3 regions of the Kribbella jejuensis genome follow, and region 3 is predicted to be linked to each of the others. Evidence: riboswitches for the same ligand, from Rfam matches in the RefSeq annotation. Region 3 holds a riboswitch; each other region holds the start of a gene.
The links. A riboswitch is a leader RNA that binds a small molecule or an ion and turns the genes downstream of it on or off. The one in region 3 is predicted to bind ZMP and ZTP.
Positions count from the first base shown of each region.

Region 1 (10,365 bases), 510 kb from region 3:
GAGTTGGCCGGCTCCGAGGAGGCCCGCGCGTACGCGCTGCCCGCGAACCAGAACCCGCCGGTCCTGCGGACCCACGACCGGTACGGGAACCGGGTCGACGAGGTCGACTTCCACCCGTCCTGGCACTGGCTGATGCAGCATGCCGTCGGCTTCGGGCTGCAGGCGGCGCCGTGGACGAGTGACGCGCCCGCGCCGCACCTGACCCGCGCGGCCGGCTTCTACCTGTGGTCGCAGGTCGAACCGGGTCACGGTTGCCCGATCTCGATGACGTACGCCGCCGTACCGGCGCTGCGGGCCGACGAGGCGCTCGCGAAGGAGTGGATCCCGCAGCTCGCCTCGACCGAGTACGACGTACGCCGGCTGCCGGCCGCGGCGAAGAACGGCGTACTGGCCGGGATGGGGATGACCGAGAAGCAGGGCGGGTCCGACGTGCGGGCCAACGTGACGACCGCGACGCCGGCCGGGGACGTGTACCAACTGCACGGACACAAGTGGTTCTGCTCGGCGCCGCAGGTGGACGTGTTCCTGGTACTGGCGCAGGCGCCGGACGGACTGAGCTGCTTCGTGGTCCCGCGGGTTCTTGCCGACGGCAACCGGAACCCGTTCGCGCTGCAGCGGCTGAAGGACAAGCTCGGGAACCGGTCGAACGCGTCGTCCGAGGTCGAGTTCCACGGAACCATCGGATACCGCCTGGGCGAGGAGGGCGCCGGCGTCCGGACGATCATCGAGATGGTCGCGGCAACCCGGCTGGACTGCGTTCTCGGCTCGTCGGCCCTCCAGCGGCGAGCGCTGGTCGAAGCAGTTTGGCACACGCGGCACCGAAGCGCATTCGGTGGGCTACTGGCGGACAAGCCGGCGATGCAGAACGTGCTGGCGGATCTGGCGCTCGAGTCCGAGGCGTCGACGGCGCTGGGGATGCGGTTGGCAGCGGCGGTGGACGCATCCGTCGGAGGTGATCAGCAGGCGGCGGCGTTCCGGCGGATCGGGTTGCCGTTGGCCAAGTTCTGGGTGTGCAAGCGGACGCCGTTCATGGTCGCGGAGGCGCTGGAGTGTCTCGGCGGGAACGGGTACGTCGAGGAGTCCGGGCTGCCGCTGCTCTACCGGGAGTCGCCGCTGAACTCGGTCTGGGAAGGGTCCGGGAACGTGAACGCGCTCGACGTACTGCGGGCGCTGCGGAAGCCGGAGTCGCTCGAGGCGTGGCTGCTCGAGGTCGGCTCGGTCCAAGGTGCCGACACCCGGCTGGATGCGGCCGTGGAGGATGTCCTGCAAGCGCTTGCTGATCACCAGAACGCCGAAGCCGGCGCGCGAAGGCTGGCTGCGCTGATGGCCCTGTGCCTGCAGGCTTCGTTGTTGATCAGGAACTCGACGCCGGAGGTCGCCGATGCGTTCGTCGCGTCGCGGCTGGCCGGCGATTGGGGCGGTGTGTTCGGGACGTTGCCGCGGACGACTCCGTTCGATCGGATCCTCGAGCGCACGATAGGGTGAGCGACGTCGCGACTGGCGCGCTGAAGGTGGAGAACCACCGGGGAGCGAAACCCGTCGGCACCGTGCGCCTGGGTGCCTTCGACCCACTGCAACCGCAGGAGAGACAACGATGACTCAGTCCTTTGACGCTGCCGCCGCGTCGGCCGCGTACAACAACGCGCTGCAGGTGATCGCCGCGGTCGAGCCGACCATCGCCGGCGCGATCAAGGCCGAGCTGGCCGACCAGCGGTCCTCGCTGAAGCTGATCGCCAGCGAGAACTACGCCTCCCCCGCCACCCTGCTCACGATGGGCAACTGGCTGTCGGACAAGTACGCCGAGGGCACGATCGGGCACCGCTTCTACGCCGGCTGCCAGAACGTCGACACCGTCGAGCAGGCCGCCGCCGACCACGCGCAGGCATTGTTCGACGCCCCGCACGCGTACGTCCAGCCGCACTCCGGCATCGACGCGAACCTGGTCGCGTTCTGGGCGATCCTGGCGCAGCGGATCGAGTCGCCGGCGCTCGCCGAGGCCGGTGCGAAGCACGTCAACGACCTGACCGAGGAGGACTGGACCAAGCTCCGCAAGGCGCTCGGCGACCAGAAGATGCTCGGCATGTCGCTGGACGCCGGCGGTCACCTGACCCACGGTTTCCGGCCGAACATCTCCGGCAAGATGTTCAACCAGCACTCCTACGGGACCGACCCGGAGACCGGGCTGCTCGACTACGACGAGGTCGCCCGCAAGGCTCGTGAGTTCAAGCCGCTGATCCTGATCGCCGGCTACTCGGCGTACCCGCGCAAGGTGAACTTCGCCAAGATGCGGGAGATCGCCGACGAGGTCGGCGCGACGCTGATGGTCGACATGGCGCACTTCGCCGGCCTGGTCGCGGGCAAGGTGTTCACCGGCGACTTCGACCCGGTGCCGCACGCACACGTCACGACGACCACCACGCACAAGTCGCTGCGCGGCCCGCGCGGCGGCATGGTGCTCTGCCAGCCGGAGTACGCCGAGTCCGTCGACCGCGGCTGCCCGATGGTGCTCGGCGGTCCGCTCAGCCAGACGATGGCCGCGAAGGCGGTCGCGCTGGCCGAGGCGCGGCAGCCGTCGTTCCGCGAGTACGCGCAGGCCGTCGCAGACAACGCGGTCACCCTCGCCGAGGGCCTGATGAAGCGCGGCGTCAAGCTCGTCACGGACGGTACCGAGAACCACCTCGTGCTGCTCGACGTCTCGTCGTACGGCATCACCGGGCGGCAGGCGGAGTCCGCCCTGCTCGATGCCGGAATCGTCACCAACCGCAACGCTGTACCTCGCGACCCGAACGGCGCCTGGTACACCTCCGGCGTCCGGATCGGTACGCCGGCCCTCACCACGCGCGGGTTCGGCGCCGACGAGTTCGACCGCGTCGCCGAACTGATCGTCGACGTGCTGTCCGCCACGACCCCGACCACCACCTCGGCCGGCGCCCCGTCGAAGGCGAAGTACGTGCTGGCCGACGGCGTGGCCGACAAGACGCGCGCCGCCTCCGCCGAGATCCTCGACAAGCATCCGCTGTACCCGGGTCTCGAGCTCAACTGACACGTTTTACGGCGCCCGCTCCTGCTTGCGTGAAGCGGCTTGGAGCGGGCGCTGTCGTTTGTCGTCAGGCGTCCCGCTCGACGCCGGTCAGCGCGTCCGGCGAAGCCTTCGCGGCCCGCTTCGGCATCAGCGTCGCCGCGAGCACAGCTCCGGCAACCGCGATGCCGCCGGACACCCACATCGTGGTGTTGAGGCTGGTGAGGAAGGCGTCTCGTACGTCGGCCGCCAGGGCCGGCGCGTTGGTCTTGGCGGCGACGGCCAGTCCGCCTGCGAGGCTTCGCTCGGCCGCGTCGGCCACCTGCGCCGGCAGACCGGTCGTGTCCACGTGGTGGCGGTAGACCGAGTTGAGCACGGTTCCCAGTACGGCGACCCCGACCGTGCCGCCGACCTGCCGGAACGCCTGCAAGAGCCCCGAGCCGGTCCCCGCCCGCTCCGGGTCGAGGACCCCGAGCGCCGCGTTCATTGCCTGCGGCATCGAACAGCCGAGGCCGAAACCGACCACCACGAACCAGATCGCGGTGTACCCGTACCCGGTGCCGAGGTCGGTGAACGCGCCGAGTACGAAGCCGGCCGCCATCACGACGAAGCCGGTCATCACAACCAGGCGGGTGCCGATCTTCGACTCCACCGGCTCGGCCAGCTTGGCGCCGACGGTCATCCCGCCGATGAACGGCAGCAGCTTCAGGCCGGTGTGCAGGGCGTCCGATCCGTTGATGCCCTGGAAGTACTGCGGCATCGTGAACAGCAACCCGAAGATCGCGAACACCGAGACTGTCAGCAGTACGGCACCGCCGGTGAACACTCGTTCGCGGAACAGCCGCAGCTCGATCAGCGGTTCACTGTTCCGGCGCTGCCACAGCAGGAAGCACGTGATCAGTACGACGGCCAGCGCGAGGAACGTGATCGTGACACCGTCCGTCCACGAAGACTCGCCCGCCTTCGTAACGCCGTACACCAAGGCTGCGAGGCCCGCGCTGGACAGGACGATGCCCAGGCAGTCGATCGCCGGGCGGTTCGCGCTCCGGCTCTCCGGGACGAGCAGCGTCACCGCGAGCGCGGCCAGGAACGCGATCGGGATGTTGATCACGAAGATCCACTGCCAGCCGGCGTGGTCGAGCAGCAGGCCGCCGACGATCGGGCCGAGCGGCATACCGATGCTGTTGGCAACGACGAAGAAGCCGATCGCCTTCTTCCGCTCCTCCTCGGTGCGGAACAGCACGGTGATCAGCGACAGCGCGACCGGCACGATCATTGCCGCGCCGATGCCGAGGAACGCCCGAGCCGCGATCAGCTGACCGGCCGAGTTCGACAGCGCGCAAGCCAGCGACGCCAAACCGAACAAGGTCAGGGCGATCGCGATGATCTTGCGCCGTCCGAACCGGTCGCCGAGCAGCCCGGCCGGCAGCAGCAGCGCGGCGAGCACCAGGTTGTAGCTGTTCGCCATCCACTGCAATTGGCTGGTGGACGCGTCGAGATCCTTGGCGAGCGTCGGCAGCGCGACGTTCAGCACGGTGGTGTCGAGGCCGAGGACGAGTACGGCGAGACACAGCGCGATGAGCACACCGAACCGGCGAGCGCCGGTCAGTGTCGACTCCGAGGTGGTCGTGGTCATGTGATTCAAATTATCAGAAGCTTGTGATAGTTGCGATAAATCAAATTACTGTAAGCTTCAACCATGGTCGAGGAACCGAGCCAGGAAGCCGTCAGCCAGTTCGTCGAGCGGTTCGCGGGCGTGCTGGCGAACAGCGGCGTACCGACGATGTCGGCTCGGGTGATGGGCGCGATGCTGGTCAGCCCGAACGGGACGATGACCGCGGCCGAGCTCGCCGAGATGCTGAAGATCAGCCAGCCCGCGGTGTCCGGCGCGGTCCGGCAACTGCTGCAGGTCTCGTTCATCTCCCGCGAGCGGCTCCCCGGGTCGCGCAAGGACCACTACCGGATCCGTGAGGACGTCTTCGCCGCGATCCTCGAACGCCGCAACCTCGCGTTGAGCGAGTGGGAGGCGACCAGCCGCGCCGGCGCCGCGCTCTTCGCCGAGGACTCCCCCGTCTGCCGGCGGCTGACCGAGGCGGCCGACTTCTTCGCGTTCATCCACGCGGACATGGAACAGATGATCAAGAACTGGCGAGCGGAACACCCGCGGTGAACCGCCGCAAGGCGAAGCGTCTCGTCGGTACGGCGTGGCTCGACAGCGAGTACCGGATTGCCTGGGAGACGCGGATCATGCGGCGGCGGGTGCCGCTGTACCGGGCCGGGATCGCCGTACTGCGCGCGCTGAACGCCGGTGAGCCGTCGTTGGACGTCACCCGCTGGAACCGCGTCGGTCCGCACGGCGGAACGTTCGTGATGGACAAGCTCGAGACAATGACCGGGCGGACGGATCGCCCGGTGACGTCACGGGCCGAGCTGCGCGCGCGGACGTCGTTCGCGTCCCGGCTGGCACGGTCGATCTCGGCGGACGAGTGGCCGCAGATCATCGCCGAGTACGACCGGCGCCGGCGTGGTGAGCGGCCGCAGTACCACTATGTCGGGCACCGTCCGCTGAACGCCGCGTCGCACGCGCTGATGGACGAGGCGTGGGTGCGGGGCGAGCTGCCGACGGACAAGTACCGTGCGTGGAACGTGCTCAAGAACGAGGACGACGGCGCGTTCTACAGCGAGTTCTTCACCCACGGGAACGCCCGCGGCTTCCCCGGCGGCGAAACGAACCCGGGCTTCCGGCTCGGCCGGATCATGTTCGACGTCAGCTGGCGCGACAAGGCAACCCTCCCCCTCGAACGCCAAATCCTCCGCCGGAGCCGGGTGCTGCGCACGAAGGAGCTGATCAAGTTCTTCCGAATCGAACTGCGGGAGCTGTTCCGGCCCCCGGACCCGACGTCCACACCGCCGGCGCAGAACCGCCGGGACCCCTTCACCCCCGAGGTCGTCGCCGCCGTCGCCGACTTCACCAAACCCGAGGAACTCCGCTCCCCCACCGCCCGCGGCGAAACCACACCCGACCGGCAACGCGCATCAGCAATCGACATCGCCAACACCGTCCAAAAGGCCCTACCACCAGCCGCCACCGGCCAGTCGGCCGCGCGACGATCGATCACCGTGGCGCAGCCGCTGCCACCGGCCGTCAGCGGACAGGCGGCTTCAGGCCGACCATCAGTTCCCGCGCAACCCCCACCGCAGTCGCATCCATCCCATGCGCCGCAACCACCTGAGCCCCCACCGGCAGCCCGCCCAACAACCCGACCGGCACACTCACCCCGGGATGCCCAGTCACGTTGACGGACCGCGTTGGTTCATTTGGCGAGTAGGCAGTAGGCGAAGGCGAGGCGGCGGTCTAGCCAGTCGGCGTGCACCGTGATCGAGGTCGTGCCCTCGGAGTACATTGCGACCCTGTCGGCTGAGCGCCACTCCAACGTGCGGGTTTTTGTGGGTTGGTCGCCGCCTTCGTCGCCGATGCCGGTGAGGCCGTCGAGGACGCCTATCAGGAGGCGGCCGGCGGCTTTGGCGGCGAGGCGGGTGGGTGGGCCGCTCAGCCATTCGGTGCGGCCTATCAGTTCGGGGTGGCCGGGTTGGGTGATGCGCCAGTTGGGGCGGAGGAGCGGGCGACCGGACGGGATTCGGGTGATGGTGCCGACCTCGTGGTCCTCGGCGTCGCGGACCGACCAGGCGTGGTCGGACGATTGCGAGACCCGGCAGAGGAGTTGCGTCAGGTCGGCGTCGAGGTACAGGGAGCGGTCGGGGCCGACATAGGCGTACGGCGTGAGCACTCGGTCGTCCTTCGAGCCGGAGGCCACCCGGATCGCGTTCGGGCCCCACTCGATGTGGTTCCGGGTGCGGGTGGCCGGGCGTTCGACGTTTCCCAGCGTGAACTCACGGACGTTCTGCCAGCCGGACACTCGCGTGAGTTTACGTGGCCGGCCACGTCGTACAGGTTCAGCGTGTCCGCAATCGTGAGGCTGACCAGACCATGAGGGCCGCGAAGGTGGCTCCGAGGAGGGCGCAGGCCGCGGCCACGCCGATCAGCGAGATGAGGGCGCCGAAACCCGCCATCGCGGCCGGCATCAGCCCGTCGTCGGAGAGGCTGACGATGCTCGACGTGCGGCCGAGGAAGGCCGGGGCGATGGTCTGCTGGAAGGCACCCGAGAGCAGGGCGGAGGCCAGGCCGGCGGTGAAACCGATCATCGCCATCGCGGCGAAGACGGCCACGCGCGGGACCAAGCCGACCATCACGCAGCCGGCCGCCTGGGCGATCAGCACGAGCAGGCCGGCGCGGGCCGGCGCCGGCGGCTTCCACCGCATCGCGACCACGGCCCCGACCGCCGCCGCGATCCCCGAGCAGGCTTGGAACCAGCCGAGCGCACCCGAGCCCCACCCACTGCCGTGCACCCGCTGAACCAGTCCGACCGCCAGGACCGGACCGACACACAGGTTGAGCCCGAAGAAGGCGATCACCAAGGTCCGGGCCACCTGATCCCGGCGCAGATAGCCGAAGCCGGCCGCCAGGTCCCGCCGGATCGAATGCCCGCTCGCCACCGGCTGCGGAAACCTCGGCCGGACCACCAACGCCAGCACGACCGCGATCACCCCGAACGACACCGCGTCGACGAGCATCACGGTCATCAACCCGCCGTGAGCCACCAGCAGACCGCCGAGGGGCGCACCGACGAACACCGCCAGCCGATTGGCCAACTGCCGCCCGGCCGCCAGTGGCACCAAGTCATCAGGCTGGACCATCCGTCGCGGCAAGGTCCCGGCGGCCGGGTTGTACAGGGCGTCGACCGCCCCGAAGACGATCGCCACCGTCAGCAGCAGCGGCAGCGTCACCCCGTCCGCGACCGCCACGATCGCAGCGGCGACGAGCACCGCGATCCGCCCGAGGTTGGCGACGATCATCGTCCGGCGACCGTCCCAGCGGTCCGCCAGCGCGCCGCCGAAGAGCAGGAACAGCGCCCGCGGCAGCGCCCCGATCCCCATCACCAGGCCGGCGCCCGCGGGCGACGTCACCTGCGCCGCACTCCACGCGAGCCCGACGTACCAGGCGACGTCGCCGGCCTCGGACACCGCACCGGACAGGATCCAGGCCTGCACCCGCCGATCCCGCCGGAGTGCAGGCACAACGACGGCCCCGACCGAGGGCGAGCTCACGGCTTGGCCGGTACGGCGTGGGCGAAGACGTAGACCGGCTGCGCCGACTCGTCGGTCGACGGTGCCTCGTAGTACTCCTGGATCAGCTCGCCGATCCGTTGACCCAGTTCCTCGAGCCGCTCGGGCGTCAGCCGCAGCCAACTGTCGGTCGAAAATGCCGCCCGCACCCACTCCTCGTCGTACGACGAACGCATCTCGAACCACTGCCGGACCTTGTCCGTGTGGTGTGTGACGTTCCTCTCCTCGGACACTGTTGCGATCAGCTCGCCGGCAGGCTCACCCTCCGCGTCGGCAACCGACCAGCTGTACGACTGGTGAGCGCTGCGCCACCAGCGCTCCCGCCGGTTCTTCGCCAGCTCGGGCGCCTCCAGGATGACCTCGGCCGCGGCCAGCACCTTGAGGTGGTGGCTGATGTTGCCGACCAGTTCGCCGGTCCGCTCGGCCAGTTGCGACGCGGTGGCCGGGCCCTCGACGCCGAGCAGGTCGAGCAGTCGCCGGCGGAGCGGGTGGTGGATCGCGGCGACCACCGAGGAGGTCGCGGCGCGTCGGTTCGCAGGTGCCATAGGCAGCACCGTAGCTTCCACAAGAGCTCTTGCACAAGAGCTCTTGTGAATAACGCAAGGAGCACGGAACAATGAACAGCAGACTGGTAGACATAACCACATGGTGAGATCGAGTCTCAGGATGTAGGAATGGGAGTTGCTTTACCGGCCGGTCGCGCTGACGCTTGTGGACATGCTCGCTGCCCTGTCCACCCACCTCGTAGGTCGCATCCATGTCGACCTCGGGCGGATGCGCAGCGCCATCTGTTGTCCTTCGATGTTCTGACAGCCACCCTGCCTGGGCCAATGACGGCCCCCTGATCATCCCCGATCACCGCTGGGTGCGCACCGCGCGGAACGCATCGAACCGACGACGCTTCGATCTCCCCGCCGCTGGTGAGCACCTGTCACGAGGACAAGGACGCGCCCCCGATGACTGCCGGCGTCACCACTCCTGCTGCCCGCAAGCCCGCCCGCCCCCGCAAGGGCAAGGGCGAAGGCCAGTGGGCGCTCGGATACCGCGAGCCGCTGAACAAGAACGAAGAGAACAAGAAGAACGACGACGGCCTGAACGTCCGGGCCCGGATCGAGAACGTCTATGCGCACCGCGGGTTCGACTCGATCGACCCGGCCGACCTGCGCGGCCGGTTCCGCTGGTGGGGCCTGTACACCCAGCGCAAGCCCGGGATCGACGGCGGCAAGACCGCGACGCTCGAGCCGGAGGAGCTGGACGACCGCTACTTCATGATGCGGGTCCGGGTCGAGGGCGGGCAGCTGACCACCGAGCAGCTCAAGGTGATCGCGGACGTCTCGACGAAGTACGCGCGGAACACAGCCGACATCACCGACCGGCAGAACATCCAGCTGCACTGGATCGCGATCGAAGACGTGCCGGCGATCTGGCAGCGGCTCGAGGCCGTCGGCCTGTACACGACCGAGGCGTGTGGCGACGTACCGCGGGTGGTGATCGCCAGCCCGGTCGCCGGGATCGCCGCGGACGAGATCATCGACCCGACGCCGGCGATCAACGAGATCGTCGAGAAGTACATCGGCTCCAGCGAGTTCTCCAACCTGCCCAGGAAGTTCAAGACCGCGCTGACCGGGCACCCGTCGCACGATGTGGTCCCCGAGGTCAACGACATCGCGTTCGTCGGCGTCGTGCACCCGGAGTACGGCCCGGGCTTCGACCTCTGGGTCGGCGGCGGCCTGTCGACCAACCCAATGCTCGCGCAGCGGCTCGGTACCTGGATCCCCCGCGACGAGGTGGCCCAAGCCTGGTGGGGCGTGACCAGCATCTTCCGCGACTACGGCTACCGGCGGCTGCGGAACCGGGCGCGACTGAAGTTCCTCGTCCAGGACTGGGGTGTGGAGAAGTTCCGTGAGGTGCTCGAGGACAAGTACCTCAAGCGGAAGCTGATCGACGGCCCGGCGCCCGAGGTTCCGGCCGTCCAGGGCGACCACGTCGGCGTACACAAGCAGAAGGACGGCAAGTACTACGTCGGCGTCGCGCCGGTCGTCGGCCGGGTCTCCGGTACGTCGCTCGCGCGGGTCGCCGAAGTGGTCGCGGCGCACGGGTCGAACCGGATCCGGACCACCGCGCAGCAGAAGCTGCTCGTGCTGGACGTCGAGGAGTCGCAG
Region 1 is NZ_VFMM01000003.1:893,326-903,690, forward strand. Features, by position in the region: gene FB475_RS31985 (acyl-CoA dehydrogenase family protein) at 1-1,485, shown strand, start outside; ZMP/ZTP riboswitch at 1,484-1,566, shown strand; gene FB475_RS31990 (glycine hydroxymethyltransferase) at 1,595-3,043, shown strand; gene FB475_RS31995 (DHA2 family efflux MFS transporter permease subunit) at 3,108-4,655, opposite strand; gene FB475_RS32000 (GbsR/MarR family transcriptional regulator) at 4,719-5,189, shown strand; gene FB475_RS37020 (hypothetical protein) at 5,186-6,319, shown strand; gene FB475_RS32010 (hypothetical protein) at 6,334-6,936, opposite strand; gene FB475_RS32015 (MFS transporter) at 6,974-8,185, opposite strand; gene FB475_RS32020 (winged helix-turn-helix domain-containing protein) at 8,182-8,748, opposite strand; gene FB475_RS32025 (nitrite/sulfite reductase) at 9,160-10,365, shown strand, end outside.
Region 1: it holds a riboswitch for ZMP and ZTP, as region 3 does, so the genes downstream of both, FB475_RS31990 (glycine hydroxymethyltransferase) here and FB475_RS29555 (bifunctional 5,10-methylenetetrahydrofolate dehydrogenase/5,10-methenyltetrahydrofolate cyclohydrolase) in region 3, are expected to answer to the same signal.

Region 2 (10,365 bases), on a different contig from region 3:
ACCTTGATCGGGATGCCCTCGAGCGCGCAGGTGACGAGCTCCTGGTTGGTCATCTGGAAGCAGCCGTCGCCGTCGATCGCCCACACGGTCTTGTCCGGCCGCGCGACCTTCGCGCCCATCGCGGCGGGTACGGCGTACCCCATGGTGCCGAGGCCGCCGGAGTTCAGCCAGTGGCCGGGCTTCTCGAACGGCAGGAAGTGCGCGGACCACATCTGGTGCTGGCCGACGCCCGCGGTGTACACCGCGTCCGGTCCGGCGATCTCGCCGATCCGCTTGATCACGTGCTGCGGCGACAGCGTGCCGTCCTCGGGTTCGTCGTAACCGAGCGGGTAGCGGGTCCGGACGTCCTCCAGCTGGTGCCGCCAGGTCTCGTACGACGGGGTGCGGCCGGCGCTCGCGATCTCGGTCTTGAGGGCGCCGATCAGGTCGGTGATGACCTCCTTGCAGTCCCCCACGATCGGCACGTCCGCGGCGCGGTTCTTGCCGATCTCGGCCGGGTCGATGTCGGCGTGGATGACCTTCGCCTCCGGCGCGAACGAGTCCAGCTTGCCGGTCACCCGGTCGTCGAAGCGCGCACCGAGACAGATCAGCAGGTCCGAGCGCTGCAGCGCGCCGACCGCGGACACCGAGCCGTGCATGCCGGGCATCCCGAAGTGCAGCTCGTGGGTGTCGGGGAGCGCGCCGCGGGCCATCAGCGTGGTGACGACGGGGATGCCGAGCATCTCGGCCAGTTCCTTCAGCTCGGCGCTGGCCTGCGCGCGGATCACGCCACCGCCGACGTACAGCACCGGCTTCTCGGCCGCGGCGATCAGCCGGGCCGCCTCACGCACCTGCTTCGGGTGCGGGCGGGTCACCGGCCGGTAGCCGGGCAGCGACAGCTCGGTCGGCCACTGGAAGTCGACCATCGACTGCATCGCGTCCTTGGTCACGTCCACCAGCACCGGGCCGGGCCGGCCGGTGGAGGCGATGTGGAACGCCTCGGCGATCGTGGTGGCGATGTCGTTCGGGTCGTTGACCAGGAAGTTGTGCTTGGTGATCGGCATCGTGATGCCGCGGATGTCGGCCTCCTGGAAGGCGTCGGTACCGATCGCGGCGCTGGCGACCTGCCCGGTGATCGCCACCAGCGGCACCGAGTCCATGTACGCGTCGGCGATCGGCGTCACCAGGTTGGTCGCGCCCGGGCCCGAGGTCGCCATGCACACGCCGGTCTTGCCGGACGCGGAGGCATACCCCTGGGCGGCGTGGCCGGCGCCCTGCTCGTGACGTACCAGGATGTGGCGGATCTGGGTCGAGTCGAGCATCGGGTCGTACGCCGGGAGGATCGCGCCACCCGGGATGCCGAAGACGGTGTCCACTCCGGCATGTTCCAGTGCGCGGATCAGAGCCTGTGCCCCGGTCAGCTGCTCACTCATGAGAGAGCCTTCCTGTCCTGTCACGAATTGACTTGTTCGCGACCGATCCATCCTCGCTCGTGGCCGTTCCCGCCGCGCTACTGGGTCGCAGATAGTCGCATTGGCAACAAAAAACCCCTTCCGCCGGGTTGGCTGAAGGGGCGCGCTCGACTCTGTGGTCGCGTCAGTCGGCGCGCCGCACAAGTACGAGGAGAATCGATCGCATGTAGGCATTATTCGCCCCGAACCGGCGGCCGGGTCAAGCTGAGCCGTCCGGCGTCTCACTTGTTGAGACACCCGTCTTACGTTCGCTGTCTGCGTTGTTCGGGCCCGGGGTGGCTCCTAGGCTGCCACGGTGACCGACGATCCGTACGGCGATGAGCAACTGGTAGCCCTCTACGACCTGGACAATCCAGCCGGCGAGGACCACGCGTACTACCGGGCGCTGGCCGCGGGCGCGTCGAAGGTCTTGGACTTCGGGTGTGGCACCGGCCTGCTCACGCGATCCCTGGTCGCGCCAGGGCGGACCGTCATCGGGATCGACCCGAGCCCGACGATGCTCGGCTACGCGCGCCGTCAGCCCGGCGCTGACGCGGTGACGTGGATCGACGGCGACCACCACGCCGTACGGCCGACCGGTGACGTGGACCTGATCGTCAGCAGCGGCAACACGATGATGCATGTCGCCCAACATCTGCCCGCGTGCACCGCGTTGGCCGCCGCGCTCCGTCCCGGCGGGGTGTTCGCGTTCGAGTCGCGCAACCCGGCGGCGCGGGCCTGGGAGCAGTGGACGAGCGAGGCGACGTACGGCGAACGCGACACGATCGCCGGTCACCTCAAGGAGTGGCTCGAACTGATCGAGATCGCCGACGGCCGCGTGGTCTTCGACGCCCACAACGTCTTCGAAGACGGCCACGACGCCGTCTACCGCAACGTCCTGTACTTCCGCTCCGCCGAGGAAATCACCGAAGACCTGCGGACAGCCGGCTTCTCCGACATCACCATCAAGGGCGGCTGGCACGACGAACCCCTGACCACCGACTCCCGCCTGCTGGTGGTTCGCGCGACGAAGTAGGCTGAGGGCACCGCGACTGGCGTGGGTGGGGTACCACCGGGGAGCTTCGGGCGGGGCGTCGTCCGCCTGGGCGCCTCCGAGTTCGTCGGAGGTTGTGATGCGGTTGCGGTACGGGATGAATCCACAGCAGGCGGCGCGCGTCGAGGACGCGCCGTTCACGGTGCTCGCGGGTGCGCCGTCGTACATCAATGTGCTCGACGCGCTGACCGGGTGGCAGTTGGTGCGGGAGGCTTCGGCGCGGTTCGGCGTACCGGCGGCGGCGTCGTACAAGCATGTGTCACCGGCCGGTGCAGCGCTCGGTGCATCCGTGACCGAGGCGTACCGGCGAGCGCGCGACGCGGATCCGAAGTCCTCGTACGGCGACTTCGTCGCGGTCTCGCATCCGGTGGACCTCGAGCTGGCCGGCCTACTGAAGCGGGTCGTGTCGGACGGCATCATCGCGCCCGGGTACGACGAGGGCGTCCTGGAGATCCTCGCGGCGAAGAAGCGCGGGACGTACCTGGTGCTGGAGATGGACGCGTCGTACGAGCCGCCGGCGAAAGAGGTGCGCGACGTGTACGGCGTACGGCTCACGCAGGAGCGGGACGTTGCGCCACTCCCCCAGGATCTGCCGGACGACGCCGTCCTCGGGATGATTGTTGCCCGCTACACCCAATCGAACACCGTCGTGATGGTGAAGGACGGGATGACGATCGGTGTCGGCGCCGGGCAGCAGTCACGCGTCGACTGCACGCGCCTGGCCGGCGAGAAGGCGGCACTCTGGTCCTCCGAGCCGCTCACCGGGGTGACGATGGTCTCCGACGGGCACCTGCCCTTCGCGGACAACGTCGAGGTCGCCCACCGGTACGGCGTCACCCACATCGTCGAGCCCGGCGGCTCGATCCGCTCGTCCGAGGTCGCCGCCGCCTGCGCGGACCTCGGCATCACCTGGTCCGCTACGGGTCTGCGGCTCTTCAGACACTGAGCAGATAGGAGCCCGAGGCAACAGCCTCACGGACCTTGGCAGCCGTCTCCTCCGCGTCGAGCCTCGTCGTGTCGAGCGCGTGGCGTTCGAGCTCACCGAGGTCCGCGAAGGCCGCGTGCAGCCCGGTGAGCGCGTCGGTGTCGGTCAGCTCGACACCGGCGCGCGCCTGCCCGCGCTCCAAGGTGGTCGCGAGATCCGGCCGGAGTACGACGTACGACATCCGCCACTGCCCCTCCGCGGCCGCGGTCCGGTACGGCGGCAGGAACCACGGTCCGATGATGCCGTCCACCACGACGTCGTACCCGCCGTCGGCGAACACCGCGACCGCAGCGACGATCGCGTCCACCACCACGACGTTCTGCCGTTGCGATTCCGGCAGGTACGGCGGGATGAAGCCGGTCCGGATCGCCCGGAAGAACTCGTCGGTCGTCACATGCACCGTCGGACGCGCCGCGTCGGTTGCGACCAGCCGGGCCACCGTGGTCTTGCCTGAGCCGGATGGCCCGGTCAGCAGGAGGACATCACTCATAGTGCTGACGGTAACGGCTTCAGCCTCCCGCGACGCTCGGCAGGATGAGCAGCTCGTCCCCTTCCGACAATGGGGTCTGGAGGCCGTCGAGGTCGCGGATGTTGTCGTCGCGCAGGTACACGTTGACGTGCCGCCGCACCGCACCCTGCTCGTCGGTGAGCCGGCGCCGGAGCGGCGGGTCGAGCGCGGCGAAGGCCTCGGCCACCGTGGCGGCCTCGACCTGCACCCGTTCGGCCCCGCCCGCAAACGGGCGGAGCACGGTCGGCAGGCGTACTGCGATCATCCGACGACCGCCGCGCGCACGGTGAGGATGTCGGGCAGGTGGCTCGCGACCTCGGTCCAGGTGTCACCCGCGTCGGCGCTCGCGTAGACGCAGCCGTCCCGGGTGCCGACGTACACACCGGCCGGGTCGGCGGTGTCGGTCGTCATCGCGTCCCGCAGTACCGGGATGTAGGAGACGTCGGGCAGCCCGGACGACAGCGCCTCCCAGGTCGCGCCGGCATCGCGGGAGCGGAAGACCCGGCAGCGCGCGTCGGTCGGGATCCGGTTGCCGTCGGCGACCAAGGGGAACACGTACACGGTGTCGGGCTCGTGCGGGTGCACGACGATCGGGAAGCCGAAGTCCGACGGCAGGCCGTCCGCGATCGACTGCCAGCTCGCGCCGCCGTCGTCCGACCGGTACACGCCGTGGTGGTTCTGCGCGAACATCCGTTCCGGTACGTCGGGGTGCGCCGCCAGCTTGTGCACGCACTGGCCGAACTCCGGGTCCGGATCCGGCATGAAGTAGGCCTTGATCCCGTGGTTCGCCGGGGACCAGGTCTCACCGCCGTCCGTCGTCCGGTAGACGCCGCCGGTCGACATCGCCACGCTCAGCCGCAGCGGATCGGTCGGGTGCGGCAGCACGGTGTGCACCGCCTGCCCGCCGAACCCGGCGCCCCAGTCCTTGCGGTGCGGGTGGTCCCACAGACCGCGGACCAGGTTGAACGTGACGCCGCCGTCGGTCGACTTCCACAACGCCGACGGCTGCGATCCGGCGTAGACGACGCCGGGCTGGTCGGCCGGTGCCGCCTGGATCTGCCAGACCCGCTCGAGCGAGGCCTCGGCGTCCTGCGGGAAGCCGATCGAGCCCTCCGGTGGCTCGGCCCAGGTCTTGCCGAGGTCGTCGGAGTGGAAGACCGCGGGGCCCCAGTGTTCGCTGGTGCCGCCGACGAACAGCCGAGCGCCGTGCGCGCCGTCGCCACGCGTGTCGATGCCCACGGCGTACACGCCCTGCATCTCGAACTCCGGCACCGGCCCGTCGAGCTGCCAGTCCTTGCGGGCAGCGTCGCTCCGGCCGATCCAGAGCCCCTTCTTGGTCCCGATCAGCAGTACGGCCTCGGACATCGTCGTCCTCCCTCTACCGTGGTGGACCCCCCACCACATTGATCAACGGTTCCCCGGACGCGTAGCGCTCCATTTGCGCCCGCACCAGCCTGGCGACCCGCGGCGCGAACGCCGTCGAGGCCCCGCCGCGGTGCGGATTGATCAGCACGTTCGGAGCAGACCACAGCGGATGTCCGGCAGGCAACGGCTCGGGGTCGGTCACGTCCAACGCGGCCCGGATCCGGCCGGTGCCGAGCTCGGCGACCAGCGCGTCGGTGTCCACGACGACACCGCGAGCGACGTTCACCAGCAGGGCGCCGTCCTTCATCCGTTTCAGGAACGTCGCGTCCACCATCCGTGTGGTCTCCGGCGTCGCCGGAGTCAGCAGCACGACGACATCCGCGCGCGGCAGCAGCTCCGGCAGCTCGGTCAGCGGGTGTACGCCGTCCCGCTCCCGCCGCGCGACCCGGATCACGTCGCACTCGAACCCGCTCAGCCGGCGCTCCAGCGCCTCGCCGATCGCGCCGTACCCGAGGATCAGCACGGTCCGGTCGGCGAGCGAGTCGTCGACCTGGTCGTAGGAGTTCGGCCAGACCTGGCGCTCCTGGTCGCGGACCGCGCGCGGCAGGTTGCGGAACGAGGCGATGATCAGCCCGACCGCCAGCTCGGCCGTCGACGCGTCGTGCACGCCGCGGGCGTTGCAGAGCGTCACGTCGTCGGCGAGCCGCGACTGGACGTGCTCGAACCCGGCGGTCTGCAGCTGGACGACCTTCAGCGAGGGCATCTCCCGGACGACGTCGAACACGTCACCGCCGCCCATGTAGCTCGGCACGTAGAACTCCACCTGCTCGAGCGACTTCGGCCGCTCGCCACCGGCGAACCACTCCACCTCGATCCCCGCGGGGACCCCGCCGAGGAACGCCTCGGGATCCTCCCACGGCAGCCATGCCTTCACCACATCACCCATGCCGCAGAACCTACTCGGGGTCTGGGACACTTTTGAACTCCCGTGCCAGACATCGGGTGCCGTCGTAAGCTGGATCGGTGCCTTCGACATCGGATGTGGCGGCGGTGGTGGCGCACGATCAGGCCGTCGGCCGGCTGCGGGAGTCGTACGAACAGATTCCGCCGGGCGTGCCGGTCCGGCTGGCGAAACGCAGCTCGAACCTCTTCCGCCCGCGGACCGAGCTCGACCGCCCGGGGCTGGACGTCTCCCGGCTGACCGGCGTGATCAGCATCGACCAGGACGCGCGGACCGCCGACGTCCAGGGAATGTGTACCTACGAGGACCTGGTCGCGGCGACCCTCCCGTACGGGCTGACGCCGATGGTCGTACCGCAGCTCAAGACGATCACCCTCGGCGGCGCGGTCACCGGCCTCGGCATCGAGTCGTCGTCGTTCCGCGCCGGCCTGCCGCACGAGTCCGTCCTCGAACTCGACATCCTGACCGGCGCCGGCGCGTTGGTCACCGCACGTCCCGTGGGCGAGCACGCGGACCTGTTCCGGATGTTCCCGAACTCCTACGGCACGCTCGGCTACGCGACCCGGTTGCGGATCGAGCTCGACCGGATCTCGCCGTACATCGCGCTCCGCCACGTCCGGCTCGAGCTCGACGCGCTCGCCCCGGCGATCGACGAGATCGTTGCCTCCGGCACGTACGACGGCGAGCCGGTGCACTTCGTCGACGGGGTCGCGTTCAGCCCGTCGGAGGCGTACCTGACGCTCGGCCGGAACAGTGACGCCGCGGTGAAGACCAGCGACTACACCGGCCAGCAGATCTACTACCGGTCGATCCAGCAGCGCCCGACCGACTTCCTCACGGCGCACGACTACCTGTGGCGGTGGGACACGGACTGGTTCTGGTGTTCTGCTGCGTTCGGCGCCCAGCGTCCGGTCGTACGGCGATTGTGGCCGCGCCGCTGGCGCCGCAGCGACGTGTTCCACAAGATCGTCGGCTTCGAGAACCGGCACCACTTCGCCGCCCGGCTGAACCAGCGGCGCGGACGCCCGGACCGCGAACGCGTCATCCAGGACGTGGAGATCCCGGTCGCCCGGCTCGCCGACTTCCTGCGCTGGTTCGACGCGCAGGTCGGGATGCGGCCGGTGTGGCTGTGCCCGCTGCGGCTGCGCGGGTCGGAGTCCTGGCCGCTGTATCCGCTCAAGCCCGGGGAGACGTACGTGAACGTCGGCTTCTGGGGCACCGTACCGATCGCGCCCGGCGCGACCGACGGCGACGTCAACCGGCGCATCGAACAGGCGGTCACCGACTTCGGCGGCCACAAGTCCCTGTACTCCGACGCCTACTACGACCGCGACACCTTCGACCGGCTCTACAACGTGCCGGCTTTGACCGAGGTCAAGAATCGCTACGACCCGAACAACCGACTCACCGGACTCTACGAAAAGGCGGTGACGCGCCGATGACGACGCTAGCTACCCAGGTTTCCATCGCTGACGCGCTCACGACCGTGACCCCGGACGGTTTGCCTTTCCGGTTCACGGCGTACGACGGCAGCGCCACAGGCCCGGAAGACTCACCGATCCACATGCACCTGGCCTCGGAGCGCGGCCTGTCCTACATCCTGACCGCGCCCGGCGACCTCGGACTGGTGCGCGCGTACGCGATGGGCGACCTGGAGATCACCGGCGTGCACCCGGGCAACCCGTACGACCTGATGCGGATGATGCTCAACCAGGTGCACTTCGAGCGGCCGACCGCGGCGGAGGCACTGCGGATCGTCCGCGGGCTCGGCTGGAGCCACCTCAAGCCACCGCCCCCGCCGCCGCAGGAACACCTGCCGAAGTGGCGTCGTACTTTCGAAGGACTGCGGCACTCCAAGACCCGGGACAAAGCGGCGATCCACCACCACTACGATGTCTCGAACACCTTCTACGAGTACATCCTCGGGCCGTCGATGACCTACACCTGCGCCGTGTACCCGACGGCGGACTCGACACTCGAGCAGGCGCAGTACGAGAAGTACGACCTGGTCGCCCGCAAGCTCGACCTGAAGCCGGGCATGCGGCTGCTCGACGTCGGCTGCGGCTGGGGCGGCATGGTCCGGCACGCGGCCCGCGAGTACGGCGTGACCGCGCTGGGCGTCACGTTGTCGGCGGCCCAGGCGGAGTGGGCGACCGAGGCGATCAAGCGCGAGGGCCTGGAGGACCGGGCCGAGGTACGTTTCCTGGACTACCGCGACGTGGCGGAGCGGGACTTCGACGCCATCAGCTCGATCGGCCTGACCGAACACATCGGTGTCCGCAACTACCCGTCGTACTTCGGCTTCCTGCTGGACCGGCTCAAGCCCGGCGGCCGGCTGCTGAACCACTGCATCACCCGCCCGGACAACCGGTACCGCTCGACGGGTGCCTTCATCGACCGCTACATCTTCCCCGACGGTGAACTGATCGGCTCCGGCCGGATCATCGCCGAGGCGCAGGACGCGGGCTTCGAAGTCCGCCACGAGGAGAACCTCCGCGAGCACTACGCACTGACCCTGGCCGCCTGGTCCGACAACCTGGTCGCCCACTGGGACGAGGCGGTCACCGAGGTCGGCTACCCCACCGCGAAGATCTGGGGCCTCTACCTCGCCGCCTGCCGCGTCGGCTTCGAACGCAACAACACCCAACTCCACCAGGTCCTCGCCGTGAAACTCGACGAGAACGCCGACGCCCACTTCCCCCTCCGCCCCACCTGGGGAAGCTGACCCATCCGAGCTGCCGGTCGGCGCGGTCTTCAGCCGCGCCGGCCTTCGCGCCCACCGGTCGGCCGCCCATGCGGCGGCTAGCGTAGGGAGAGGGCTAGCGGAGGAGACGGGTGTGCGCGGTAGGGCTGCGGTGGTGGTGGCTGGGTTGGTGTTGGTGAGCGGGTGTTCGGAGGCGACGCCGAGTAGTTCTGGCTCGGCGTCGGCGCCGGCCACTTCCGGTACGACGGCGCAGGTGCGGACGTTGAAGCTCACGGTGGCCGGGACTGTGGCCACGGGGATCCAGGTCCCGTGGGGGTTGGCGTTCCTGCCGGACAAGAGTGCGCTCGTGGCGGAGCGGGACTCGGGGAAGGTGGTCCGGGTCGCCGGAGGGCAGGTCAGTGATGTGGGGGTTGTCGACGGGGTCAAGTCCTCGTCGGAGGGTGGGTTGCTGGGGTTGGCGGTGGATCCGGGGTATCCGGGGCGGCCGTACATCTACGCGTACTACTCGGGTGAGGGTGCCAACCGAATCGCGCGGATCACGTACCGGGATGGAAAGCTGTCGGATCAGCAGGTGATCCTCGACGGGATTCCGGAGGCGCCGATCCACAACGGTGGGCGGTTGCGGTTCGGGCCGGACGGGTTTCTGTACGCGGGGACGGGTGATGGGGCGGATCGGCCCAACTCGCAGGACGACAACTCGCTGGGTGGGAAGATCCTGCGGATCACGACCGATGGCAAGGCCGCGCCGGGGAACCCGGACGGGCGGGTGTGGATCACGAAGGGCCACCGGAACGTGCAGGGGCTCGCGTTCGACGGGAGCCAGTTGTACGCGTCCGAGTTCGGGCAGAACACCTGGGACGAGCTCAACGTGATCACCCCGGGGTCGAACTACGGCTGGCCGGCCGCGGAAGGGATGGAGGGCCTGGACGGGATGACCGACCCGATCGCGCAGTGGCACACCGCGGACGCGTCGCCGTCAGGGATCGCGTTCGCGAAGGGGTACATTTTCATGGCCGCGCTGCGCGGGCAGCGGCTGTGGGCGATACCTGTTGCCAATGGCAAGCGAATTGGCGAGCCGCAGGCGTTTTTCACCAACCGGTACGGGCGTTTGCGGACCGTCGAGGCCGCGCCGGACGGGTCGTTGTGGGTGACGACGTCGAACACCGACGGGCGCGGGCAGCCGCGCGCCGGCGACGATCGCATCCTGCGGGTGACGATCAGCACGTCCTGACGAGTCAACCGTTTGAGCTCTTCGGTCGTCTGGTACTTGTTGAAGGAACACGACACCGAGGAGGAGATCTTTATGCCGACCGGCCAGGCGTCTGGCGTCCCCAGCAGTGTGATCGCAGCGGTGAGCA
Region 2 is NZ_VFMM01000001.1:764,638-775,002, forward strand. Features, by position in the region: gene FB475_RS03640 (acetolactate synthase large subunit) at 1-1,412, opposite strand, end outside; gene FB475_RS03645 (class I SAM-dependent methyltransferase) at 1,747-2,466, shown strand; ZMP/ZTP riboswitch at 2,469-2,545, shown strand; gene FB475_RS03650 (5-aminoimidazole-4-carboxamide ribonucleotide transformylase) at 2,564-3,430, shown strand; gene FB475_RS03655 (AAA family ATPase) at 3,420-3,959, opposite strand; gene FB475_RS03660 (MoaD/ThiS family protein) at 3,979-4,242, opposite strand; gene FB475_RS03665 (WD40/YVTN/BNR-like repeat-containing protein) at 4,239-5,342, opposite strand; gene FB475_RS03670 (2-hydroxyacid dehydrogenase) at 5,356-6,288, opposite strand; gene FB475_RS03675 (FAD-binding oxidoreductase) at 6,366-7,745, shown strand; gene FB475_RS03680 (SAM-dependent methyltransferase) at 7,742-9,028, shown strand; gene FB475_RS03685 (PQQ-dependent sugar dehydrogenase) at 9,141-10,238, shown strand.
Region 2: it holds a riboswitch for ZMP and ZTP, as region 3 does, so the genes downstream of both, FB475_RS03650 (5-aminoimidazole-4-carboxamide ribonucleotide transformylase) here and FB475_RS29555 (bifunctional 5,10-methylenetetrahydrofolate dehydrogenase/5,10-methenyltetrahydrofolate cyclohydrolase) in region 3, are expected to answer to the same signal.

Region 3 (10,365 bases):
TCACGTCGACGACCTCCTCCAGGGTCAGGTCGGTCGAGTCGATCGTGACGGCACCGTCGGAGGCGACCTGGAACTCCGACACCGTCGAGTCGTCGGCATCGCGGCGGACGATCTGGTCGCGGAGCTCGGCCGCGGTCACGGATCCGGCCGCGAGCTCGGCGCCGCGGCGCGCCATCCGGGCCTCCTGGTCGGCGGTCAGCAGCACCTTCAGCTCGGCGTCGGTCGCGACCACGGTGGCGATGTCGCGGCCCTCGACGACGATCCCGCCGTCGGTCTGGGCTTTGTCGATGATCGCCCGCTGGCGCCGGATCAGCTCCTTACGGACGTCCAGGTTGGTGGCGATCTTCGACACCACCTCGCTGATCCGCGGCTCCCGGATCGCGGCCGTGATGTCGGTCCCGTCGGCGATCACGAACTGGTCGTCCGGGTCGGTGCTGATCTCGAGCACCAGCTCCCGGGCGCGCTGCGCGACCGCCGCGGTGTCGTCCAGGTCCAGCCCGCGTTCGACGGCGGACCAGGTCACCGCACGGTACGTCGCCCCGGTGTCCAGGTACCGCAGTCCGAGCCGGTTGGCCACTCCGCGGGCGGTGCTCGACTTACCGGAGCCGCTCGGCCCGTCCACAGCGATGATCATGCCCCGAAGATTACCTTCGCAGAGGGACAGTCTACGTGTGGACTACCCACCCGCGGTCGGTGAGTACGTCGACCAGCTGGTCGACCGAGCCTGGCTTGACGGCGAGTTCTACCTCGCCGACCGGGCGGCCGGGGCTGTGGTCGATGCGGAGGTCCTCGACGTTGGCGCCGGACTCGGCGGCGTCGGCGAACAGCTTCGCCAGCTGACCGGGGCGGTCCGGGATCGTGACCAGGACCGTGACCAGGTCGATGTGCGGCGTACCGTGCTTGCCCGGCACCCGGACGGCGCCGGACACGCCCTGGCCGAGGATCGCGGTCAGTTCGTCGTTCGCCTCTTCCTTGCCGAGGGCAACGAGTAGCCGGTCGAGCTCGCCGCGGATCTGCTCCAGCAGGCCGGTCAGCGCGGTCGAGTTCGCGGACACGATCTGAGTCCAGAGCCGTGGATCACCGGCCGCGATCCGGGTGACGTCGCGGACACCCTGCCCGGACAGCTCCAGGTGGGAGGCCGGCGCGTCGGCCAGCGTGCCCGCGGCGAGCGCCGACATCAGGTGCGGGAGATGGGAGACCCGCGCGACGCCCAAGTCATGGTCCTCCACCGACAGCTCGACGGTCCGGGCGCCACAGGCCTCCGCGAGTCGCCGTACCAGGTCGACGGCGTCCGGATCGCTGGTCGCGTGCGGGGTGATCGCCCAGGTCGCGCCGTCGAACAGGTCGGCGCGCGCGGCCAGCGGCCCGTTCCGTTCGGAGCCGGCCATCGGGTGACTGCCGACGTACCGGCTGACGTCCGGCACCAGGCTGCGCGCGTCCGCGAGCGGCTTCGACTTCACGCTGGCCGCGTCGGTGACGACCGCATCCGTCTGCTCGAGCTGTTCGGCGACGACCGCGCCGACGTGATCAGGCGGTACGGCGACCACGACCAGCTGCGGCTCGATCTCGACCAGCCGTGAGCCGGCGCCGATCCGCTCGGCCATCAGCGCGTTGTCCGGGTTCCCGTCGACGAGCTCCACCACCACGCCGAGCCGGGCGAGCGCGAGACCGATCGACGTACCGATCAGCCCGGTACCGACGATGCGAACCGGCCCCCGCAACTCGGTCACTGGGCGCCCGTCAGGTCCGGGCGGAGCGCGACGGCGCCGTGCAGGTAGACGTGCTGGATCTTGTCGCGGGAGCGTGGCGACTCGGTGTGCACCATCAGCCGGACGACCCGCGGTAGCGCGTGCGGTACCGGGATCTCCTGCATGCACATCAGCGGTACGTCGGTGAGCCCGATCTGCCGCCCGGCGACGGCCGGGAACTCCGACCGGAGGTCCGACGTGACGGTGAACAGGATGCTGATCAGATCCTCGTTCTCCAGATCGTTCGCCTCCAGGACCGCCTTCACCAGCTCCGCGGACCGCTCGAGCAGGTGCTCGCGCTCGTCCACGTCCAGCTGGGTGGCACCCCGGATCGCCCGTACCGCCACGTCCGCCTCCTTAGGTCTTGTCCCCCAACCCTAGGCCAGGCCAGTCAAAGAGTGGACAGCCGTCTCAGCAGCGTCGACCGTCTGCTCGAGCAGCAGCGCGATCGTCATCGGCCCGACGCCGCCCGGGACCGGCGTGATCAGGCTCGCCACCTCCGACGCCTCGGCGAAGTGCACGTCGCCGACGTTGCCCTCGTTGTAGCCGGCGTCGACGACGACCGCGCCCGGCTTCAGCCAGTCGCCGCGGACGAAGTTCGCCTTGCCGACGGCGGCGATCACCACGTCGGCGGTGCGGACGAGCTCCGGCAGGTCGCGGGTCCGGGAGTGCGCGTAGGTGACGGTCGCATTCGATGCCAGCAGCAACATCCCGGCCGGCTTGCCGAGGATCGGGCTGCGGCCGATCACGACGGCGTGCGCACCTTCCAGCGGTACGTCGTACGCCGCCAGCAGCCGCATGATGCCGCCGGGTGTGGCGGAGCGGAACCCGGGGTCACCGAACGCCATCGCGGCGAAGGACCGCATGGTCACGCCGTCGACGTCCTTGGCCGGGTCGATCGCCTCGAACGCGGCCCGCTCGTCGATCTGCGGCGGCACCGGGTGCTGCAGCAGGATCCCGTGCACGGCGGGGTCCTGGGACAGCTTGGTGATCTCCGCGACCAGTTCCTCGGTGGTCGTCGAGTCCGGGAGTACGACGCTGCGCGACGCGATCCCGGCCTTCTTCGAGCGGTTCTGCTTCATCCGGACGTACGTCGCCGACGCCGGGTCGTCGCCGACCAGTACCGTCGCGAGACACGGCTGGACGCCGTACTGCTCCTGCAGGGCACTCGCCCGCTCCGCCGCCTTGGCCACCATCTCGGCGGCGAGGTCGGTTCCGATCATCAGCTCAGCACTCATGCGCGCACTCCTCAGCATTCGAATCATCGCTCGAAGATGCCCAGGCGCGCGGCGAAGCCAGTCGGCAGGCCGTTCCCCGGTGGTATCCCACCTCAACGCCAGTCGCGGCCCGGTCTCAGAATAGCGAACGCCGCGGCGGGGGTGTACGTGCCGTCGAGCTGGCGGTCAGAGGAGGCCGGCGTGGTCGAGGGCGAGGTAGGCGGCGTCGATGCCGGTCATCGCGCCGGGGTTGCGGAGTTCGGCGCGGAAGGCGTCGACGGTGAGTTCGACCGGGACGCAGTCCTCGGCCTCGTCGAGTTGCTGCTTGCCGTCGGGGCGGCAGCCGCGGGCGATCGCGACGTACTTACGGAACGTCGAGGACGCGCCCGACCACTGCCAGCCGACCACGTCGAGCGTCTCGCAGGTGTACCCGGTCTCCTCCTCGAGCTCCCGCGCCCCCGCCACCGCGACGTCCTCCCCCGGCTCGACGAGACCGCCCGGAAGGTTCGTCACCACCGCGTCCGGCCCGGCCCGGAACATCCGAACCGTCACGATCCGCCCCTCCGGCGTCAGCGGCAGCACGGTTACCCCGGCGTTGATCCCGGCCTCACGGCCGAACACGTCCCACTCGACCTCGCGCCCGTCGGGCATCCGGTACCGCCGCAGACGCACGGACAGGAATCGCTCGAACCCCAGCTCCTCCCCCAGCAACTCCCACGGGGCCGGATCAACCGGCCTGCCGTCGGCAGGCACGGCGTCCGGTTGCTCGGTGCGCCCCGCCGGCTCGCGTGGTGTCGAGGGCCCCGGAGACGACTCAGCCGCCACGTGGTCGGTGACGGCTGAGTACTCGGACTGATCCGTCACAGTGGACGGTCGTCTACGGGGTCTTCCGGTGGGGCCACCGGTGCGTCGTCGGCGTCCGGCTGGGGCGCCGTCGTTTCACCGGCCGGTGAGGTCGTGTCCTCGGGCTTGGCCGCGGTGTCCCCGGAGCCGGGGCCTTCCGAGGTGTCGGGCTGCGACTCGGACAGGATCCGCGCGACCGTCTCCTCGGTGATCCGCTTGAACTTGCGGACCTGGGTGCGGGTGCGGTCCAGGACCGCGACCTCGAGCTGGTCCGGAGTGAGTTCGCGGACCTCGGTGCCGTCGTGGCTGAGCGCGTCCACCGCGAGCCGCAGCGCGCCGGCCAGTGAGATGCCGTCGCGGTAGTGCTCGCCGATGTAGTCCGCGACCTGTTCCGCCGGGCCGCCCATCACGGCGTACCCACGGACGTCGGCGATCGAGCCGTCGTACGTGAGCCGGTAGATCTGGTCGTCGGCCGCGCTGTTGCCGATCTCGGCGACCAGGATCTCCACCTCGAGCGGCTTCTCGCCACCGGAGGAGAAGATCGCGCCGAGGGTCTGCGCGTACGCGTTGGCGAGCGCACGGCCGGTGACATCACGACGGTCGTACGAGTACCCGCGCATGTCGGCGAGCCGGACGCCGGCGATCCGCAGGTTCTCGAACTCGTTGTACCGGCCGACGGCGGCGAAGGCCATCCGGTCGTAGATCTCGGCCACCTTGTGCAGTGCGGGTGACCGGTTCTCCGCGACGAACAGGATGCCGTCGGCATATTGCAGCGCGATCGCGCTGCGGCCCTTGGCGATGCCTTTCCGGGCGAAGTCCGCCCGGTCCCGCATCAGCTGCTCGGGCGAGACGTAGAAGGGAACGCTCATCGAGTCCTCTGTCAGTTCGGGGTGATCAGGTCAGCGAGGGGGCGGCCGGACCGTCGGGACGCCGGTGCCGCTGCTCCCAGGCCGCGTCGACGAGCGCCGCGACCTCGTCCTCGGGCAGCCGCCGGTAACCGTCCGCGGTGACCACGCCGACCACCGGGAAGATCCGCCGCAGCATGTCCGGGCCACCGGTCGCCGAGTCGTCGTCGGCGGCGTCGATCAGGGACTGGATCGCCACCGTCACGCAGTCGGTCTCGGACAGGTCCTCGCGGTAGAGCTTCTTCAGCGCGCCGCGGGCGAACAGCGAGCCCGAACCGACACTGTAGAAGTGGGTCTCCTCGTACCGCCCGCCGGTCGGGTCGTAGGAGAAGATCCGGCCGCCCTTGATGTCCTCGTCGTACCCCGCGAACAGCGGCACCACGGTGAGGCCCTGCATCGCCATCGGCAGGTTGCCCCGGATCAGCGCGCTGAGCCGGTTCGCCTTGCCGTCCAGGCTCAGCGTCGCGCCCTCGAGCTTCTCGTAGTGCTCCAGTTCGACCTGGAACAGCCGGACCATCTCGATCCCGAAACCGGCCGAGCCGGCGAAGGCGACCGCCGAGTACTCGTCGGCCGGGAACACCTTCTCGATGTCACGCTGGGCGATGATGTTGCCCATCGTGGCCCGCCGGTCGCCGGCCATGATCACGCCACCGGGGAAGGTGGCGGCCACGATCGTCGTGCCGTGCGGGACTTCACTGGACAGGTCACCCTGACCGAGCGACCGTCGTCCGGGCAGCAGGTCGGGCGCGTGCCCGGCCAGGAAGTCCATGAACGACGAGCCGCCCGGGGTCAGGAAGGCTTCCGGCAGCCGGCCGGAGGCATCAGATGTCATCGAGCGGTTCACTCCCCACCCTTTTGCACGAATCCGCGGACGAACTCCTCGGCGTTCTCCTCGAGCACCTCGTCGATCTCGTCCAGGATCGAGTCGACGTCCTCGTCGAGCCGTTCTTTGCGTTCCTGGACGTCCTCGGACGCCTCGACCTGCTCGACCTCTTCCTCGGTCGACGAACGCTTCGGCTGCTTGTGCTGCTGACCGCCGTCCTTCGCCATGTGGCCACCTCCTAGAACCGCTGGGAAGACCGCCCAAATCGGCCTTCAGTAGCGACCCTACCCGGCCGCACCCCCAGTAATGGTGCGAACCAGGTCACTGGCGGTGTCGCATTGGTCAAGAAGTGCGCCGACGTGCGCTTTCGTGCCCCGCAACGGATCGAGCGTCGGGATCCGCTGCAGCGACTCCTTGCCCGGCAGATCGAAGATCACCGAGTCCCAGGAGGCGGCCGCGACCTGCGGCGCGTACTGCTGCATGCAGCGGCCGCGGAAGTACGCCCGGGTGTCGGTCGGCGGGTGCGCGACCGCCATCCGGATCTCCTCGTCGGTGACGACCCGCTGCATCCGGCCCGACTTCACCAACTTGTAATACAGGCCCTTGTCCGGACGGAGATCGGCGTACTGCAGGTCGACCAGGTGCAGCTTGGGGTCGTCCCAGTCCAGGCCGTCGCGGTCGCGGTAGGACTGGAGCAGTTTGTACTTCGCCACCCAGTCCAGCTGGTCCGACAGCTTCATCGGGTCCAGCGCGAGCTGGTCGAGGATCTGCTCCCAGCGGTGCAGCACGTCCTTCGTCTGCCGGTCCGCATCGTCGCCGTACTTGTCCTCGACGTACTTCCGGGCCTGCTCGAGGTACTCCGTCTGGAGCTGGACGGCGGTGATCTTGCGCCCGTCCTTGAGCGTCAGCAGATGCGTGCAGGACGGGTCGTGGCTGACCTCGTGCAGCGCGGTCACCGGACGGTCGACGCCCAGGTCGTCGGTCAGCCAGCCGTCCTCGATCATCGCCAGCACCAGCGAGGTCGTCCCGACCTTGAGGTACGTCGAGATCTCGGACAGGTTCGCGTCGCCGATGATCACGTGCAGCCGCCGGTACCGGTCCGGGTTCGCGTGCGGCTCGTCGCGGGTGTTGATGATCGGCCGCTTCAGCGTCGTCTCCAGGCCGACCTCGACCTCGAAGTAGTCCGCGCGCTGGCTGATCTGGAACCCGTGGGTGGCGCCGTCCTGGCCGATCCCGACCCGGCCGGCCCCGGTCACCACCTGGCGGCTGACGAAGAACGGCGTCAGGTGCCGCACGATCGACGCGAACGGCGTGGACCGGCGCATCAGGTAGTTCTCGTGGGCGCCGTACGACGCGCCTTTGTTGTCGACGTTGTTCTTGTAGAGGTTCAGCTGCGGCGCACCCGGGATCACCCGCGCCTGCCGCGCGCCTTCCATGATCACCAGCTCGCCGGCCTTGTCCCAGACCACCGCGTCCCGCGGGTTGGTGGTCTCGGGTGCCGAGTACTCCGGGTGGGCGTGGTCGACGTACAACCGGGCGCCGTTGGTGAGGATCACGTTCGCCAGGCCGGTCTCCTCGTCGGTGAGCTGGCTGGAGTCCGCCACCTCCCGGCTCAGGTCGAACCCGCGGGCGTCCCGCAGTGGATGCTCCTCGTCGAAGTCCCACCGGGTCTTGCGCGCGAGTGGCTGCGTCTGCGCGTAGCCGTTCACCACCTGGCTCGAGGTCAGCATCGGGTTGGCCCCGGGCTGGCCCGGTACCGAGATGCCGAACTCGGTCTCGGTACCCATGATCCGCCGAACACTCATGCGTCCGAGCCTACGCGGTACCGCCGACGAAAGTGGTTGCTGTGTCCACAGGGTTACATGTGAGACTGCCCGGATGGACGAGCTGGTGGCGATTCTGGACGAGCACAACCAGGTCACCGGGTCGGTACCGCGATCTGTCATGCGGCGCGACAACCTGCGGCACTCGGCGACCGGCGTGGTCGTCCGGAATCCGGCCGGTGACATCTACGTGCATCGTCGTACGTCGACCAAGGACGTCTATCCGGGCCGGTACGACTTCGCCGCGGGCGGTGTGGTGGCGGCGGGTGAGGACCCGTTCCACGCCGTCGTACGGGAGCTCGAGGAGGAACTCGGGATCGCCGGTGTGGAGCTGACCCGGTTGCCGGAGGGCGACTACGCGGACGAGAACACGCAGTACCACGCGTATCTCTACACCTGCGTCTGGGACGGCCCGGTCCGGCACCAGCCCGAGGAGGTCGAGTGGGGCGCGTGGATGTCGCCCGCGGACCTGGTGGCGAAGTTCGACGAGTGGTCGTTCATGCCGGACAGCGTGGGGCTGCTCGGCGACTGGGTCCGGAGCCTGGCGATCGACGAGGGATGGGACAGCCGCGCGTGGATCGAAGGCCCGTGGATCCATCGCGCACCGCGTCGGCCAGAGGTCCGTCCGCGGTTGCTCGCCGAGGCCACCCTCCTCCCCTGGCTCGCTCCGCAGCTACCCCTGCCGATCCCGGTGCCCGAGCGGACAGCGGACGGCGTACGTCACCTGAGGCTTCCCGGACAACCGTTCACCGACGGCGACGAGGAAACCGGACGAGCGCTGGGCGGCTTTCTGAAGGCCTTGCACGCCGTCGACTCTGCGGAGGCCGTCAGGTACGGCGCACTCGACGCAGCGACCGCTACGGCCGAGAAGACGGCCACTCTCGCCGAGTTCCGCACCCAGATCGTGCCGCTGCTGCCGGCCGAGCTACACGGCAAGGCCCTGGACCTCCTCGATCGGGTGGCGCTGGTCCGGACCTCCCTGATCCATTGCGACTTCGGCCCGGACCACATCCTGATGCAGGACGGCCGGATCACCGGCATCATCGACTGGACCGACGCGGTCATCGGCGATCCGGCCCTCGACCTCTGCTGGCCGCTCAACGGCGCACCGGAACCCGTCGCCGCCGGCGTGCGCGAGGTCTACCGCCCGAGCCCGGACCTGATCAAGCGCTCGAAGGACTGGGCGCGCCTCTCCCCCTGGTACGGCGTCCACCGCGGCCTGCTCCTCGACCTGCCAGGCGACGTGGAATCCGGACTCGCGCAGATCATCACCGCCCTGTGATGCAACCATCGGGCCTGCGAGCGGTCACTAGCTGATGTGAAGATCACCCTGACTGACGATACGGAGCCGTCGATGGGATCCGCGGGGCGTGGTTCGGATCCGATCGACGGCTCGGACCAGGAGCTGTGGGAGCGATTGCGCACAGGTGACCAATTCGCCCTCGGCGAGCTGTTCGACCGGTACGCCGACGACGTCCGGGCGTTCGCGTTCCGCCGGACCGCCTCCTGGAGCACCGCCGACGACGTGGTCCAGGCGACGTTCCTGAGCACCTGGCGGCGGTTCGAGCGCAACCCTCCGGGTCCACTGACCGCACCGAGCGCCCGCGGCTGGCTGCTCGTGGTGGCCGGCAACGAGTGCCGGACCCTGGCCCGGGCGGCGGGCCGGCTGCGGAACGCGCTCGCCCGGCTGCCCGGCCCGCCGCCCGCAGACGTGCATTCGCCCGGCCATGCACCCGACCATGCATCCGGCCATGCGCCCGACCACGCGTCGGACGTCGCCCGCCGCGTCGACGACGAGTTGCGGATGTCGGCGATCCGTCGCGCCGTCGGGAAACTTCCCCGGCACGAACGCGAGACGCTCGAGCTCGTCGTCTGGTCCGGGCTGACCACAGCCGAGGCGGCGGAAGCCCTCGGCGTACCGATCGGGACGGTCAAGGCCCGGCTGCACCGCACCCGTCAGCGTTTCCCCGACCTGCTCACCCGGGTCGCCCTCACCGAGGAGCTCTCATGACCACCGATCTCGAACCACCGCGTGTCCCACCACTGAGCGCCGCCGAGCGCTCCCGGATGCGCAGCCGGCTGATGGAGCGGACCCGGTCGGTCACCCACCACCCGGCCCGGCACTGGCTCGCCCCGATGGTCGGTGTCGCCACCGTCGGAGCCGTGGTCGCCGGCACGCTGGTCGTCACCCAGAAGTCACCCGACGGCACCGGCGCGCCCGGCGTGGCCGGTACGTCGCTCGCGTCGCCGGAAGCCAAGGTCGGCGTCGATCTCGGCGCAGTGGCGAAGGGCGACCTGACCAAGGTCATCGCGGAATGCCAGTTTCCCGGCGAGGCGGGTCCCGCCGAGCTCGTCTGGAGCCGTCACGTCCGGGGAATCACCAAGGACAGCAGCGCGCTGGTGGGACTGGCGCTCGACACGAAGACGTCGACCGCTCCGCCGCCCTCCGCTCCGCCGCCCACCGCGACCCGTGGCCGCCGCATGCCAGGGCAGGGTGGGGCGCCCTCCACTGCCAAGCTCGGTTACCGCTACTGCCTCACGCGGACGCCACCGAGTGGCAAGCTCGGCGCGATCGGCACGGTCGGACGGATCGAGGACAAGGCCTGGCGGGCCCAGCCCACGGCGCAGCGCGGTTTGGTGGCGCTCGGCAGCGCGGACGGCGACTTCACCGACGACCTCACCACCCTGCAGGCGTGGCGGCTCTACCGGGCCCGTCCGGACGTTGCCAAGGTCGAGGCGCGGTACCTGCTGGACGGCAAATCTGGACCGTGGACGGGCGGCGTCGTGGACGGCGGCTTCGCCTACGTCGAGGTCCAGGCGCACGGGAAGTTCAAGGTCGGCCAGCGTCTGAAGACCGAGGTCCGAGCCTTCGATGCCCAGGGCCGGCAGATCCCGGTCGGCTAGCGGCGGTGGGTCATGGCGCGGGCGTAGTTGATGCCGACCAGGCCGAGCCAGCAGATCAGGACGCCGGTCTTGCCCATCATGTCGCCGGCGATCGCGGTGATC
Region 3 is NZ_VFMM01000003.1:382,830-393,194, reverse strand. Features, by position in the region: gene cmk ((d)CMP kinase) at 1-634, opposite strand, end outside; gene FB475_RS29565 (prephenate dehydrogenase) at 666-1,730, opposite strand; gene aroH (chorismate mutase) at 1,727-2,095, opposite strand; gene FB475_RS29555 (bifunctional 5,10-methylenetetrahydrofolate dehydrogenase/5,10-methenyltetrahydrofolate cyclohydrolase) at 2,126-2,986, opposite strand; ZMP/ZTP riboswitch at 3,018-3,102, opposite strand; gene FB475_RS29550 (NUDIX hydrolase) at 3,152-3,829, opposite strand; gene prcA (proteasome subunit alpha) at 3,826-4,677, opposite strand; gene prcB (proteasome subunit beta) at 4,703-5,545, opposite strand; gene FB475_RS29535 (ubiquitin-like protein Pup) at 5,554-5,763, opposite strand; gene dop (depupylase/deamidase Dop) at 5,821-7,341, opposite strand; gene FB475_RS29525 (phosphotransferase) at 7,415-8,641, shown strand; gene FB475_RS29520 (RNA polymerase sigma factor) at 8,714-9,370, shown strand; gene FB475_RS29515 (hypothetical protein) at 9,367-10,263, shown strand; gene FB475_RS29510 (hypothetical protein) at 10,260-10,365, opposite strand, start outside.